2 regions of the Variovorax sp. 10N420 genome follow, and region 2 is predicted to be linked to the other one. Evidence: riboswitches for the same ligand, from Rfam matches in the RefSeq annotation. Region 2 holds a riboswitch; the other holds the start of a gene.
The links. Region 2 has a riboswitch for glycine ahead of gcvT (glycine cleavage system aminomethyltransferase GcvT). Riboswitches for the same ligand answer to the same signal wherever they lie in the genome.
Positions count from the first base shown of each region.

Region 1: linked by a shared signal. The riboswitch ahead of AC1DEK_RS10325 (D-amino acid dehydrogenase) and the one ahead of gcvT (glycine cleavage system aminomethyltransferase GcvT) in region 2 are both predicted to bind glycine.

Region 1 covers NZ_JBFTIJ010000003.1:474,100-481,189, forward strand. The annotation lists gene AC1DEK_RS10320 (FAD-dependent oxidoreductase) at 1-735, shown strand, start outside; glycine riboswitch at 762-862, shown strand; glycine riboswitch at 867-972, shown strand; gene AC1DEK_RS10325 (D-amino acid dehydrogenase) at 1,060-2,385, shown strand; gene AC1DEK_RS10330 (FIST signal transduction protein) at 2,346-3,614, opposite strand; gene AC1DEK_RS10335 (PhaM family polyhydroxyalkanoate granule multifunctional regulatory protein) at 3,653-4,393, opposite strand; gene AC1DEK_RS10340 (copper chaperone PCu(A)C domain-containing protein) at 4,461-5,360, opposite strand; gene AC1DEK_RS10345 (TonB-dependent receptor) at 5,386-7,090, opposite strand, start outside.
Region 2 covers NZ_JBFTIJ010000007.1:156,040-163,129, reverse strand. The annotation lists gene gcvP (aminomethyl-transferring glycine dehydrogenase) at 1-1,368, opposite strand, end outside; gene gcvH (glycine cleavage system protein GcvH) at 1,506-1,880, opposite strand; gene gcvT (glycine cleavage system aminomethyltransferase GcvT) at 1,964-3,124, opposite strand; glycine riboswitch at 3,171-3,280, opposite strand; glycine riboswitch at 3,296-3,395, opposite strand; gene AC1DEK_RS19495 (glycine betaine ABC transporter substrate-binding protein) at 3,473-5,038, opposite strand; gene AC1DEK_RS19490 (alpha/beta fold hydrolase) at 5,159-5,947, shown strand; gene AC1DEK_RS19485 (ROK family protein) at 5,969-7,090, shown strand, end outside.

The DNA.
Region 1 (7,090 bases), on a different contig from region 2:
CATGCCGTTGGCGCCGCGCTCGCCGGAGCAACGTTCTCGCCCGAAGACCCGGCACGCGATCCAGCCCAGTTCGCAGCCAGCATCGTCTTCCTGTGCCGCGCGGCCGGCGTGCGATTCATGATGAAGCACACGGTCGTTTCGCTGAAAATCCGCGATGGCCGGATCAGTCACGTGGACCTGCTCGATGCGCAAGGACAACCGGTAGCCCTGCGCGCGCAATCCTATGTGCTCGCCTTGGGCGCATCGAGCGTCCCGCATGCTGAAGAGCTCGGTATCGCCATGCCGCTGAACTTCGTGCGTGAGTACATCGCGACGGTGCCGGTCAAGGACGCGGCGCGTGCACCGCACATCGCACTGCACGATCGCCAGGGCAAGCTGCGCATCAGACGGCTCGAAAGCGCAAACGGTGTGTATCTCCGGGTCTCCTCCACGGTGCGTGTACGCGATGACGAAGAGAGCGAGCCCGATTCGGACCGCTTCCGAGCAATGCTGGGCCGCATCGACATTCTGTTTCCCGGAATGGCGAAAACCGATGAGGCATCGCTCGACACGGCGATGCACGCGGTAAGCAGAAACCGCCTGCCGATGATCGGCAAGACGCGAGTACCCAATCTTTTCCTCAATACGGCCCCCGGTACACCCACCTGGGCCCACGCCTGCGGCGCGAGCAAATCGGTCGCCCGTATCGTCAGCGGCTTGCGACCCGAACTCGACTTCGCCTTCAGGGGCCTGTAGCCAGCGCGCCGCAGCGCCCCTACAATCGCCCCACTGCAGGAGAGCAGGCCGCCTGGCGGCCTCACCGAAGGCGCAAACTCCCATAAACGCTCAGGTCGGCTCGCAACAACGAGCCTGTACTGCACCAACTGTCAGAGCCGTCTGGAGAGCCATCACGCAAAGTGATGCACCGAAGGAGCAAACCCGTTGCGGGCGCAACGGGTGAATCTCTCAGGTACCGAGGACAGGGGGAGCGGCAACTTGGACGCACGGTCCGGTTGCTTTCGTTTTCACAGCATCCGTTTTCGTTCGATCCAAGCGCTGCAACCTTAGAGGTTTACTCAAATGCGCGTGATCGTTCTTGGCGCCGGCCTGCTCGGCGTGACTTCGGCTTATTTCCTCCAGCAACTCGGCCACGAAGTGACCGTCATTGACCGGCAGGCCACACCAGCCGCCGAAACCAGCTTTGCCAACGGCGGCCAGATCTCGGTGAGCCATGCCGAGCCCTGGGCCAATCCGGGTGCACCGCTGAAGGTGCTGCAATGGCTCGGCAAGGAAGACGCCCCCCTGCTGTTCCGTCTGCGCCCAGACATGCGGCAATGGCTTTGGGGATTGCAGTTCCTGCGCGAATGCACGCCGGCACGCACCCGCCACAACATAGAGCAGATCGTTCGCCTGGGCACTTACAGCCGCGAAACGCTGCAACAACTGCGGCGGGATACAGGCATTGCCTATGACCAGCGCATGCAGGGCATCCTTCACTTCTATACGACGCAAAAGGAATTCGACGCCGCACTGGCGCCTGCCGAACAGATGCGCGCGCTGGGCTGCGACCGGCAGGTCATCTCGGCCGACGAGGCGGTGAAGCTCGAGCCCGCGCTGGCCCACATTCGCCCGCAATTGGCTGGCGCCACCTACACGGCCGAAGACGAATCCGGCGACGCGAACCGATTCGCACGCGAACTCGCCGCTCTCGCCCAGGCAGCGGGCGTTCGCTTCCTTATGAGCCATACCGTGACCGCCCTGCGCGAAGCCGGTGGCTCGATCGAGCACGCCGAAGTCACGGACGACGAGGGCAGATTCCAACGCATTCGCGGCGACGCGTTCGTGTTGGCGATGGGCTCCTTGAGCCCGCTCCTTGCCGCTCCGCTGGGCCTTCGTCTGCCGATCTATCCGGCAAAGGGCTACTCGGTCACGATGCCGGTGGTCGACGCAGCCAAGGCGTACCAGGTGTCGTTGACCGATGACGAATTCAAGCTCGTCTTCTCGCGCTACACCTCGGACACCGGCGATCGGATGCGGATCGCAGGCACCGCCGAACTCAATGGCTACGACCGCGACCTGAACCGCGTTCGCTGCGAAGCCATCGTTCGCCGCGTCCAGCAGCTGTTCCCGGGCGCCGGGGACCCTACGCAGGCGCAGTTCTGGACGGGCCTTCGCCCCGCCACGCCGAGCAATGTGCCCCTGGTCGGCGCGACGAAACTGCCGAATCTGTTCCTGAACACCGGCCACGGCACACTCGGCTGGACGCACGCTTGCGGTTCGGGCAAGTCGATCGCGCGGATCGTCAGCGGTCTCACACCGGAAGTGGATTTCAGCTTCACCGGCGCGATCGGACGCGGCGCGAAACGTCAGTCGTCGCTGGTGAAGACCGTCAACACGCCCGTGTAGCCATAGAGGTGATGGCGGGCGATCTCGCCTGCGGCGAAGAAGCCGACCAGCGGGACATCGCCCAGCGCGTGTCGCACGATCTGCAATTCGGCGCCGGGAGCGCCGAAATGCGGGCCACCTCGACCGGAGCAACTCACGTACACCGCACCGGCGATGCGGCGCGCGGGGTGCGGCGCGGCCTCGGCTTCGCCGGCGGCTACAGCGCGCGCCGTGGCCAAGGTCTGCTCCTCCGGCTCCAGTTCTTCGCGGATTTCGGCGCACACGCGCATCAGATCGGCTCGCGCCGCCTGCGCGTTGCGTCGGCAGAAGCTCACTCGCATGCCGGGCTCCGCCACGTCGGCAATCGCCACGCCGCGACGCGTCGGGTCCAGTCCGATGATGTGCCGCACACGAACGTCAGCGCCCAAGTCGCGCGTACGCCTTACGCCATCGCTGCCGGCCTCGGCCAAGCCCACCAGGGTGGCGCGCACCGCATCGACGGCATGCTCGGGCGCATCGAGCGAAACATTCAGGTCGTCGAGCAGCACGTCGAGGGCCGGCTCGCCATCGAGCTCGAGCAGCAGGTTGCCGTCCACGTGCGTGATTTCTCTTTCCTGCGACACAGGCTGGCAACCCTGCGTGACGCGCGACACCAGGCGCACGCCTTCGCCGAACACCACGCCCGACAAGCCGCCCGAGAAAACTCCGCCCACCGCACCGTGCCCGGGAATGTTGCCGTTGCCGCCGACCGCGAACTGCAAGGATCCTGCGCGCCCCGACGAGAGGCCACCGAACAGGTAGCCGGTATCGGTACGGTCAGCCATCTCGGCGATCAGTTCGGCGAGTTCCGGCGTACGCGGGTCGGCATGCACCAGCGCCATCTTCGCCGCGAAACCGCTCATCTCCGAACTCGCAAGCGGCGCCACGCCGGAGAACACACGGTACTGATCGGTCGGCAACTCGCACAGCATGACGCTGAGCGCCGGCTCGTCGAAGTATTCGGCGTTGTTCGCGGCGACGCCGACGCCGACGGTGCCGGACCAATCGGTGATCTCTGGCAGTTCGGCGCCCAGGTGATCGAGGATCTCCTGCGCATCGGCCGAGTAGTGATCGGTGATGTAGAGCAGGCCCAGCGTGGGTGCGCGCGCGTAGTCGGCCAGCGCCATCTGCGCACGCAGTTGGGCGAGCACGAGTCCGGCCGCCATGCGCCATTGCGGATGAGTGGCGTGCCCGGAAGGAAAGAGCTTCATGCGCTCGGCTTTCTGTGCGGGAAGGGAAGAAGGCGTCGTCAGTGTCCGCGCGCCCGCTTGCGCGCCGGAGTGGGCGATGTGCTGCTTCCGGCGGCACTGCGACCGCCGGCGGATTTTTTACTGGATGCGGCGGTAGCCGTCTTTCGTGGCGCTTTGCCCGATGCCGCCGGCGTCTTCTCGCCGTGCGCTTCGGTCAGCGGCGGCATCATCGGCATCTTGACCTGTGAAGCTTCGTGCAAGGCAGAGCTCGCGATCTGCTGGAACTGCTGCGTGAGTGCGCCCCACCATTGAAGCGGGTCGACCACGCCTGCCGCGCCCGCCGCGCCCTCGGGGCCGGCCGGGGCGCCAGTCTCTTTCGGTTCCACTTCCTCTTCAGCTTGCGGTTTCGCCTTCGAAGCCGCTGCGGCCGCGGGGGGCGGGGACTCGGTGCTGAACGCCGGCGTCGCGGCGGCCTGCCGGGTGAAGACGCTGGCGAGATCTTCCATTTGCACATTCATGCCGCGCAACGTGGAGAGGGTCATCTTCTGCACTTCGAGCGCCTGGATCGTCGCCTTGAGCGCATGGCCGTTTTGTTCGAGCCAGAACTGCACCGTCTTGAGTTCCTGGATCCGCTTTTCGACCTCCTCCACGCTGAGCGTGGGCGCCACCCAACTGGAGAGGCTCGGCATGCCCGGAACCGCGCTCGCGCTGGCCGCAGCGCCTCCGCTCGCCAGGTTCCGCAAGAAATCGAAGCCGGGAACGAACTGGCTGAAGGCAAAAGGCTTGCTTGCGTCGCTCATGAGGGGTCTCCGGAAGAGTGTTCTTGTGTGGGGCAGCTTACTCCAACGTCGCCGGCCTTTGGATCGCTCAGTGCTTGTGTTCGCCGCCCGCGGGCACCGCGGCGCCAGTGAGCACGGGCACGTTGATGTTCAGCGAAGTCTTCTGCCCCTTGGCATCTTCGAAGCGCAGCGTCAGAGGCACGTTGGTTCCGTTGGCCAGCGGCTGCTTCAGGTCAGTCAGCATCAGGTGATAGCCGCCCGGCTTGAGTTCGACGGTTTGGCGCGCCGGCAGGTCGAGCCCGCCCTCGACTGCGCGCATGCGCATGGTGTCGCCCTCCATCTTCATCTCGTGAACATCCGCCACGCCGGCGACCGGCGTCGAAGCCCCGACCAGTCGCGCGCCCGACGGCGCGCTGAGTTTCATGAAAGCGCCGGTGCCGCTCTGACCGGGCACCGATGCGCGAATCCACGCATCGCGCACATCGACCGCGGCAATGCCGGGCGCGAGCACGTCGAGCCGCGCCGCCGGGCTTTCGAGGCCGGCGGTGTCATTGCCGCTGGCCGGGATCTGCGCCCAGTCGGCGCTGCCGTTGTCGCAAGACTGCAGCACCTTGAACCACAACACGCCGGGCGTCGCGGGCAGCTTGCCGCGAACGACGAACTCGGCGCGCTCGTTGGCAGGAAGAGCCGACTGCGCGCTTTCGGCAGTCCAGCGCACTTCGCCGCCATTGTCACCCGCGGGCGGCGCTTCGAGCTTCCAGCCCTTGCGCGCCTGCGCATCGGAGAAGGCAAATCCCTTGGGCAGCCGCACGGCGACGCCGGTGGTGCTCTTCGCATCCTTGCATGCATGGCCGACACGGAAAGCAGCTTCGTAGTTGCTGCCGGCGGTCGCGCCGCCCGGCGGCAGCGTCACGTGGGCGAAGGCACCGCCGGCGCCAGTCAGCAGAATGCAGGCAGCGACGTGCTTGAGTTTGAATGCGGGGTTCATGGCAGATCCTTGGTGAAGAGTGGAGTCAGAGGTCGAAACGGAGTTCAGCGGTGTAGGTGCGCTGCGGGTACGGATGGAAATTCCAGTATTGGTAGTTGTTGGCGTTGTCGATGCCCAGGGCAGCGGACCAGCGTTTGTCGATCTGGTAGCGGGCTCGCAGGTCGACCGTGAAGTACCGGCTGGCGCCGAAGTAGGCGAAGCCGTTCACGTCGCTGTTGTCCAGGTTGGAATATTGGGTTCCGCTGTAGCGCGCGGCGGCGGTAAAGGCCCATTGCACATCAGGCTTGTACGTCGCGAAAACCGTCGAGCGCCAACGCGGCACGCGCGGTTGCCATTTGCCGACGCTCGCCGGATTGCCGGGGTTCGCCACGATCTTCGAATCGGCAAAAGTGAGGCTGGCGCCGACCTCGACGCCACGAACCAACACGTCCTGTCCCGTGTAGGCCAGCTCGAAGCCGGTGGTGCGCACCTTTTCGATGTTCTGAACGCGCGAGATCGTGGTGTTGGGGATCAGCTGGCTGTAGAGCGCGTCGTCTGTCGTCTCGTGGAAGAGCGTTGCACGTGCCAGGGCGTTGCCAAGGTCCTTCTCGGCCGACAGTTCGCTGGTCCATGATTTCTCGGGTTTCAGGAACGGGTCGTTGATGAAGGACAGTGCGCCGCCCGTCGTCGTTCCGTAGAGCTCGCCCACCGTTGGATACCGCACGGCGCGTCCGAGCGAAGCCTTCAGCACCGTGTCTTGCCTCCATTGGTAGGCGATCGCGGCCTTCGGTGAAAAGTCGGATTCGCCGCGATCCGGGTAGGCCAGAGTGTTGGTGGCCGTGGAGGTGAATCCATCCATGGCCTTCCAGTCCTCATAGCGCAATCCCAGCACCGCCTTCCACTTGGGCGCAAAGGACCAGGCGTCCTGCGCCCAGGCGCTCAGGGTCTGGGACCGCCCTCCCACATCGCTGACCAGGGAGGCTGGCGGGCCATCGAGCCAACTGCCGAGCACGTTGTTCTTGAGGATGCCGAGTTTGTAGGCGTCGCGGCCGACGCCGAAATCGACGATGTGGGCACCGCCCACGCCCTGCGGCCGCCAGGTGCCCTTGGCCGCGACCGTGTTCCAGCCGGTCCCGCCCTGGTCCTGCAACGTGCCGGCGCCACCAAAGTTCGCCAGTGGCGGCGCGATGGTCGGTGCGCGCTGTTGGTCGTTCGCGTAGTCGTAAAGGCTCGCGGCGACTTCCCAGTCCCATTCGCCCTGCGTGTTGCTCTTGACCGAAAGCCCGTGCATGGAGTGCGTCTGGTTGTCGTTCGTGAGCGGAAAGGCGGTGGGCCCCAGGCTGAAGCTGCGGCTCGCGATGTTCACGAGCCCGGTGTAGACCGGCTGGCCGCCCGAATTGCCGAGGTAGGTGGCGGGGCGACCCTCCGCGGTGTTCTGCCACCAGCCGACGGTGTAGGTTGCCCGTACCGTGGACGAAAAGTCGTACGCCAGCTTGATCTTGGCGTGGTCCTGGACGGTGTGGTACTGGGTGCCGGTGCCCAGGATGTACCAGGGCGTGTTGGTGGTGTTAAGGCCCAGCACGGCGCCGGTGACGGGCGTTCCGGCTCTGCCCGCCGTGCCCGAAGCCACCGTCGCGGTCGTGAAGGTCAGTGGCTGCCCCTGGCTGTCGGTGCGGCTGACGTCAATCCACCATGACCAGTCGCCGCTGCGACTGCCCAGGGAGGCGCTGGTCTGCCAGCTGTTGAAAGTC
Region 2 (7,090 bases):
CGTTCCGGCGGGCACGAACAGCGCCCAGAGCGTCTCGATGTCCGCGCGCGTCGTGGTCTCGTCCAGCGAAATGCCGACGTGGTTTTGCACGCGCAGACCGAGGTTGACGCTGGCGGCGTCCGCGCGTTCGACGACTTTCGCGGTGTCTTCGCCTGTCTTGACGGTGAGCGTGTCGAACGCCGTTGCGTTCACCAGCTCACGGCCCATCTGTTCGAGCCCCTGCGCGAGGATCGAGGTGAGCGACGACACGCGCTGCGCGATGCGGCGAATGCCCTCCGGCCCGTGATAGACCGCGTACATGCTGGCGATCACCGCCGGCAGCACCTGCGCGGTGCAAATGTTCGAGGTGGCTTTCTCGCGCCGGATGTGCTGCTCGCGGGTCTGCAGGGCGAGGCGGTAGGCCGGCTCGCCATGCGTGTCGACGCTGACGCCGACGAGGCGCCCGGGCAGCGAGCGCTTGAATTCGTCGCGGCATGCCAGGTAGGCCGCGTGAGGACCGCCGTTGCCCATCGGCATGCCGAAGCGCTGCGTGGTGCCGCAGACGATGTCGGCGTCCCATTCGCCCGGCGGCGTGAGCAGTGCGAGCGCGAGCAAGTCCGCCGCCACACAGAAGGCGGCATCGAACTGGTGCGCATGCCCGGCGAGTGGCCGCAGGTCGTGCACGTGGCCGGTGGTGGCCGGGTATTGCGCCAGCACGCCGAAGAATTCACAGCTCGCCATCAGGTGCGGCAGCGTCTCGGACACGGTGCTGACGCGGACTTCGATGCCGAGAGGCGCAGCACGTGTCTTGATGACTTCGATGGTCTGCGGATGACAGTCGCCGGACACCAGGAACACGTTGCTCTTGCTCTTGACGCTGCGGCGGGCAAGCGTCATCGCCTCTGCCGCGGCGGTCGCCTCGTCGAGCATCGAAGCATTGGCAATGGCCATGCCTGTGAGGTCGCACACCATGGTCTGGAAATTGACGAGCGCCTCCATCCGGCCCTGCGAGATCTCGGCCTGGTAGGGCGTGTAGGCGGTGTACCAGGCGGGGTTCTCCAGCACGTTGCGCAGGATGACGCCCGGCGTATGGGTGCCGTAGTAGCCTTGCCCGATGAAGCTTTTCGCCACCTTGTTCTTCGCGGCGATCGCCTTGAGTTCGGCCAGCGCCTCAGCCTCCGTGACCGGGGCAGGCAGGCGCATCGGCCGCGCGCGCCGGATGGCGGGCGGCACGATGCCGTCGATCAGTTCGGCCCGCGTGGCCGATCCGATGGCCGACAGCATTCGCGTCTCGTCGGCCGGTTCGATTCCGATATGGCGCGCGATGAATTCCTCGGCATTCTCGAGCTCGCTGAGCGGAGGAAAAAGGGGCAGGACGGGTGTCGACATGGGGTAGCTTGAGAAGGTTCTGGTTTCGGCAAGTTGTCAGGGACACCGCAGAACTGGCTTTGCCAGGCTGCTGGTGTCGCTCCCTTGCAGGGGGTGGGCGAGAGCGACACGCAGTGCGCGAAGCCTGGGGGTGCGCATTATTCCGCCGAGAATTTCTCGTACGCGGTGTCGTCGAGCAGGGCTTCGAGCTGTGTCACGTCGCTGACGCGCACCTTGAAGAACCAGCCAGCGTCCATCGGAGCGCTGTTGGCAAGCGACGGGTCGGCGCGCAGCGCTTCGTTGACTTCGGTGATCTCGCCGGAGACCGGCATGAAAACGTCCGCGGCAGCCTTGACCGACTCGACCACGCCCGCCACTTCGCCTTGCGCGAAGGACTTGCCGACCTCGGGCAGGTCGACGAAAACGACGTCGCCCAGCGCGTCCTGCGCGTGAACCGTGATGCCAACCGTGACAAGCGCCGCGTCGGCTTCCTGGCGAACCCACTCGTGATCCTTGGTGTACCTGGTGGTCATGAACTGAAGCTCCTTGAGATGAGAAAGTGGGCTGGAAAAAGCAAAGAAAAAAGGCAAAAAAGAGCGCCGCGTGCGGATCGGCCTCAGCCGCGGAAATAGCGCGCGGGAATGAAAGGCATCGTGCTCACTTCCATCAGGACCGGCTTGCCACGGACGATCGCCTGCATGCGCGTGCCGGGCTCTGAATAGGCCAGAGCGACGTACGCCATGGCGATCGGCCGGTCGACGGTGGGGCCGAGCAATCCGCTGGTCACCTGTCCGATCGCAACGCCTTCGAAGGATTCGAGCAGTGTGCCGTCGCGCACTGGCACTCGATCGATCGCGACCAGGCCGACGCGCTTGCGCTTGAGGGTGTGATGGTCGAGGTGGCCCGCCGTCCCGTCCGCAGCCGTGAGCTGTGCCAGCACCTTGGCCGCACCCGGAAATCCGCCTTCGCGGGCTCCGCCGGTGCGCCGGACCTTCTGCATGGCCCACACCAGCGAGGCTTCGACCGGCGTGGTCGTCTCGTCGATGTCGTTGCCATAGAGGCAGAGTCCGGCTTCCAGCCGCAGGGAGTTGCGCGCTCCCAGGCCGATGGGCTTGACCTCGGGTTGGGCGAGCAGCAGCCGGGCCAGGCGCTCGGCGTTCGCAGCGGCAACGGAGATTTCGAAACCGTCCTCGCCGGTATAGCCGCTGCGAGTGACGAAAGTCGGGATGCCGCCGATTTGCGCTGCGCCGCCGGTCATGAAGACAAACCGTTCGATACCCGGTGAAAGCCACGCCAGTGTTGCGGCAGCCTGCGGTCCTTGAAGGGCGAGCAGCGCGTGGTCCGGCATCGGCGAAACCTGGCAGCGGTGTCCGATTTTGACGGTGATATGCGCGATGTCCGCCTGCTTGCAGGCGCCGTTGACGATCACGAACAGCGAGTTGTGGCCCTCGTTGAAGAACATCAGGTCGTCGAGGATGCCGCCGTCTTCATTCAGCAGCAGCCCGTAGCGCTGCTTTCCAGGTGCGAGACCGATGACGTCGACTGGCATCAGGGTCTCGAACGCGGCCGCGGCCTCGGGGCCTGAAAGCCGCAACTGGCCCATGTGGGAAATGTCGAACAAACCCGCGGCATCGCGCGTGTGCTTGTGTTCGGCCATGAGGCCGGCCGGATACTGCACGGGCATCGAGTAGCCCGCGAAGGGCACCATGCGTGCGCCGAGTTCGACGTGCAGGTCATGAAGCGGAGTCTTCAGAAGGTCGGTCGATGCGGAGGCCAAGGCTCTCTCCAAAAGGGGCAGTCCAGATCCATGACCGAAGCCATGGGCCACCCCTGCTGTCCGCTTTACCTGAGAGATTCACCCCACGATCGGGGCTTGCTCCTTCGGTGGGCGAGGCCGTCGTGCGACGGGTCGCCTCTCTCCAGCAAGGAAACGCCCTGATGCGGGGCGCTTCGCCAGTCCTTTTGCCTGAGCGTTCGGGCCCGTGTTTTGGTGGGACCTGCGCCTTCGGCGGCCCCGGCGCAGCGGGGCTCTCTCCTGACTGCGCCAGTGTAAGGGATCGAAAGCTCGTTCAACGGCGATTTCAGTGCGATCGCCCAGCCGGGCAAGGCTTGTTCCGCCGCGCCTTCAGCCTCTGCGGCGCATCAAGTATTCGATCGATTCGAACAATGCCTCGCTGAGCAATGCCAGCACTGCGGCCGGCACTGCGCCAGCCAGCAGCAGTTCGCGATCGTTGAGCGCCAGCCCCGTCACGATGCGCTCGCCGAAACCTCCGGCGCCAATGAAGGCCGCGATCGTGGCGGTGCCGATGGCGATGGTCGTCGCCGTCCGCACGCCCGCAAGGATCGTGGGCAGTGCGAGCGGCAATTGCACCACTTGCAGCGTCTGCCCGGCGGTCATTCCCAAGGCGGTGCCGGCCTCGCGCAGCCCTGCCGAAACCTCGGCCAAGCCCGTGACTGTGTTTCGCATGATCGGCAACAGCGAATAAAGCGTGAGCGCGATCAGCGCCGGAACGAGGCCGATCGCGCCCACTGCGGAGATCAATATCGCCAGCAGCGCAAGCGAAGGAATCGTCTGCAGCAGCCCCGTGAGCCCGAGCACGAGCGCACGCGTTCGAAGGTGTGGAAACACGAGGATGCCCAATGGCACCGCGATCAGGATGCCCAGCCCCACCGAAACCGCGACCAGCAGCAGGTGCTGGCGCGTGAGCCGGCCGAGGTCCGGGCCGAAGAGCTTGGCGAGGAAACCGCGCGCCGCGGCATCCTTCGGGCGCGCGGCGCCGGCTGCCTGGGTCGTGTTGGCGTTGGCCGGCTGGGCGACGATCTTGCTTTGCGCGAGGAAGTCGCGCGCAATGACATCGAAGCCCACGCCCTGCAATTCGGCACGCGCATTCATCTCGATCATCGCGTGCTCGTCCACCCGGCCTTCCAGCTTCTGCATCGCCGCCCACGCCTGCGGCCAGCGCGTTGGCACGTCGAGGCGGTAGAGCACCACGGCGTCGTAGCGCGGAAAGTAATGGCGGTCGTCTTCGAGCACGCGCAGGCCGAGATGATCGATCTTGGCGTCGGTCGTGTAGATGTCGGTCACGTCGATCTGCTTCGCGGCGATCGCGTCGTAGGCCAGTCCGTGGTCGAGCCCGGTCGGCGTCTGCGTGAAGCCATAGCGAGCGGCCAGCCCTTGCCAGCCGTCGGCGCGTCCGAGGAATTCGTTCGACAGGCCGAGTTTCAGCTCAGGGTGGGCAGCGAGGTCGCCGAGCGTTCGCACGCCCAGCCGCTCGGCATCGGCCGCGCGCATGGCGAGCGCATAGCCGTCGTTGAAGCCGAATGGAATCGCAATGCCAAGTCCCAATGGACGAAGCGCCGCGTTCATGTCCTCCAGCGTCATGGGCTGGGCGCTCTTGAGGATTTCGAGGGCAATGGTGCCGGTGTATTCGGCATAGAGATCGATGCCGCCGGAGGTCAACGCTTCGTAGACGATGGCCGTATTGCCGAGTCCTTGCCGCACGACGGGCGCGGGTGTGGTGTGCGCTGCCGCCGTCTGCGCGAGCACCTGCGCGAGGATGTACGACTCGGTGAATCGCTTCGATCCGATGCGGAGTTCGCCGGCCCCTCCTTGCGCTTGCGACGGAAAGGCCGCGCCGAGGAGACCCAGGCAAGCCAAGGCGGTGAGCCAGATTCGGCGCAGAGAACGCATCGAGGCAGTGTATCGGCGACGCGGCCCCGATGAGGCCATTCGATGGACTGGTTCGTCTCCTACAGGCGATCGTGCGCCGTGCCGATGCTGCAGCGCAGCGGCTGAAAGCAGAATGAATGCGTGCGCATCAACTACGTCCGACGCGGTGAAGGCAAGCCCTTGTTGCTCATCCACGGCCTGGGAGGCACCTGGCGTTCGTGGAGGACCATCCTGACGCCGCTGGCTGCAGAGCGCAGCGTGGTGGCCATCGACCTTCCGGGGTTCGGCAAGAGCCCTGAACTGGACGGCGAAGTCTCCATTGGCACTCTGTGCGATGCGGTCGCTTTGTTTCTCAAGGAACACGATCTGATCGGAATCGATGCCGCCGGCAGTTCAGTGGGCGGGCAACTCATTCTGGAACTGGCGCGGCGCGGCGGCGTGGTCGGGGCGGTCGTGTCGCTTGGTCCGCTCGGCTTCTGGGAAGGCTGGGAGCGCCATGCGTATCGAGCATCCGTGTGCCTTTCCTGGCGGATGGCGCGTGCACTGCAATTCGCCATGCCGGCGATCACGGCCAACGAATGGTCGCGCGTGCTGCTGCTGGGGCACGTCTCGGCGCGCGCCGCCGGTCTTTCGCCTTCGCTGGTCCTGGATGAAATGCGCAACTTCGCATCGGCAGCTTCCTTCAACCTGGTCCTGAAGAACCTCATACAAGGGTCGCCGCAGGAAGGCGCTTTGGTCGGCAGTCTCGAAAAGCAACTCGTGATCGGTTGGGGGCGCTTCGACCGGCTCTGCTTCCCGATCCAGGCCGCTCGCGCGCAGCAACTCTTTCCGGACGCTCGCGTCCACTGGTTTGACCGGTGCGGACACTATCCCCACTGGGACGCGCCGGACGAAACCGCAAAGCTGATACTGGCGACCACGGCCGACTGAACGGCGCACCCGGGGAACACGATGGCAAAAGAAAAGAAAGAGAAGAGAGACAAGAAAGAGAAGAACGAAAGCAAGGATGGAAACGACAACGACGCGCATCCCCTACCGGACGTGCATGGCGCACGCGAACTCCCTTCGGTGGTGGTCGAGGGCTACAGCCTGCAGTTGCGCGACAAGGACGGTTTTGTCGGTGATGCGGCCAGCCAGACAGCCTTCAGGGAGCTGCTCGAGCGCTGGCGCCGCCGCAGCCGACGCAAGGGGACTGACCCGCTGGGAAGGCGTCATTCCAGGGACCTGAGCAAGCGGGTCCTCGACAAGGCCATCGGCGAAGAGGCCTCACGGGCCGCCGATGTCGTGCATGCCGTCATCGAGGAATTCGCGGAAGACCTGGCTTGGGTGATCGACCGCTTCATGCGTCACCCGTCATGGAAAGGCGTCGAGCGGGTCGTGATTGGCGGCGGGTTTCCGGAAAGCGATGTCGGCGAACGCGCGATCCTGCAGGCCGCGGCCATCCTCCAGGAAATGGGGCAGTCGGTGCAATTGGGCCGCATCTCGCATGAGACCGACGATGGCGGCCTTCTCGGCTGGGTGCACCTGGTTCCGCCGCCGCTGCTGAAGGGCCGCGACGCCATTCTTGCGCTCGACATCGGCGGCACCAATGTGCGCTGCGGCGTCGTCAAGACGCGGATCAGGCGCTCAGCCGACCTCTCCAAGGCCAAGGTGGTTCACCGCGAGAAATGGCGCCATGCCGACGACGGTCCCAGCCGCAAGATCCTGGTCGAAACGCTCGCGGAAATGCTCGCCAAGCAGATGCGGCATTGCGACAAGAAGGGCATTCGACTTGCCCCGTTCATCGGCATCGGATGTCCCGGGTTGATTCGCAAGGACGGATCGATCGCGCGCGGTGCGCAGAACCTGCCGGGCGACTGGGAGAGCGAGCATTTCCATCTGCCCAGCGAGCTTTGCAAAAAAATCCCGCTGATCGGCGGACACCCCACGGTCGCGCTGATGCACAACGATGCGGTGGTCCAAGGCCTGAGCGAACTGCCCTTCATGCACGACGTGGAGCGCTGGGCGATCCTGACGATCGGTACCGGGCTCGGCAACGCGAGCTACACGAACAAGTCCGCCGAATCGGGGAAG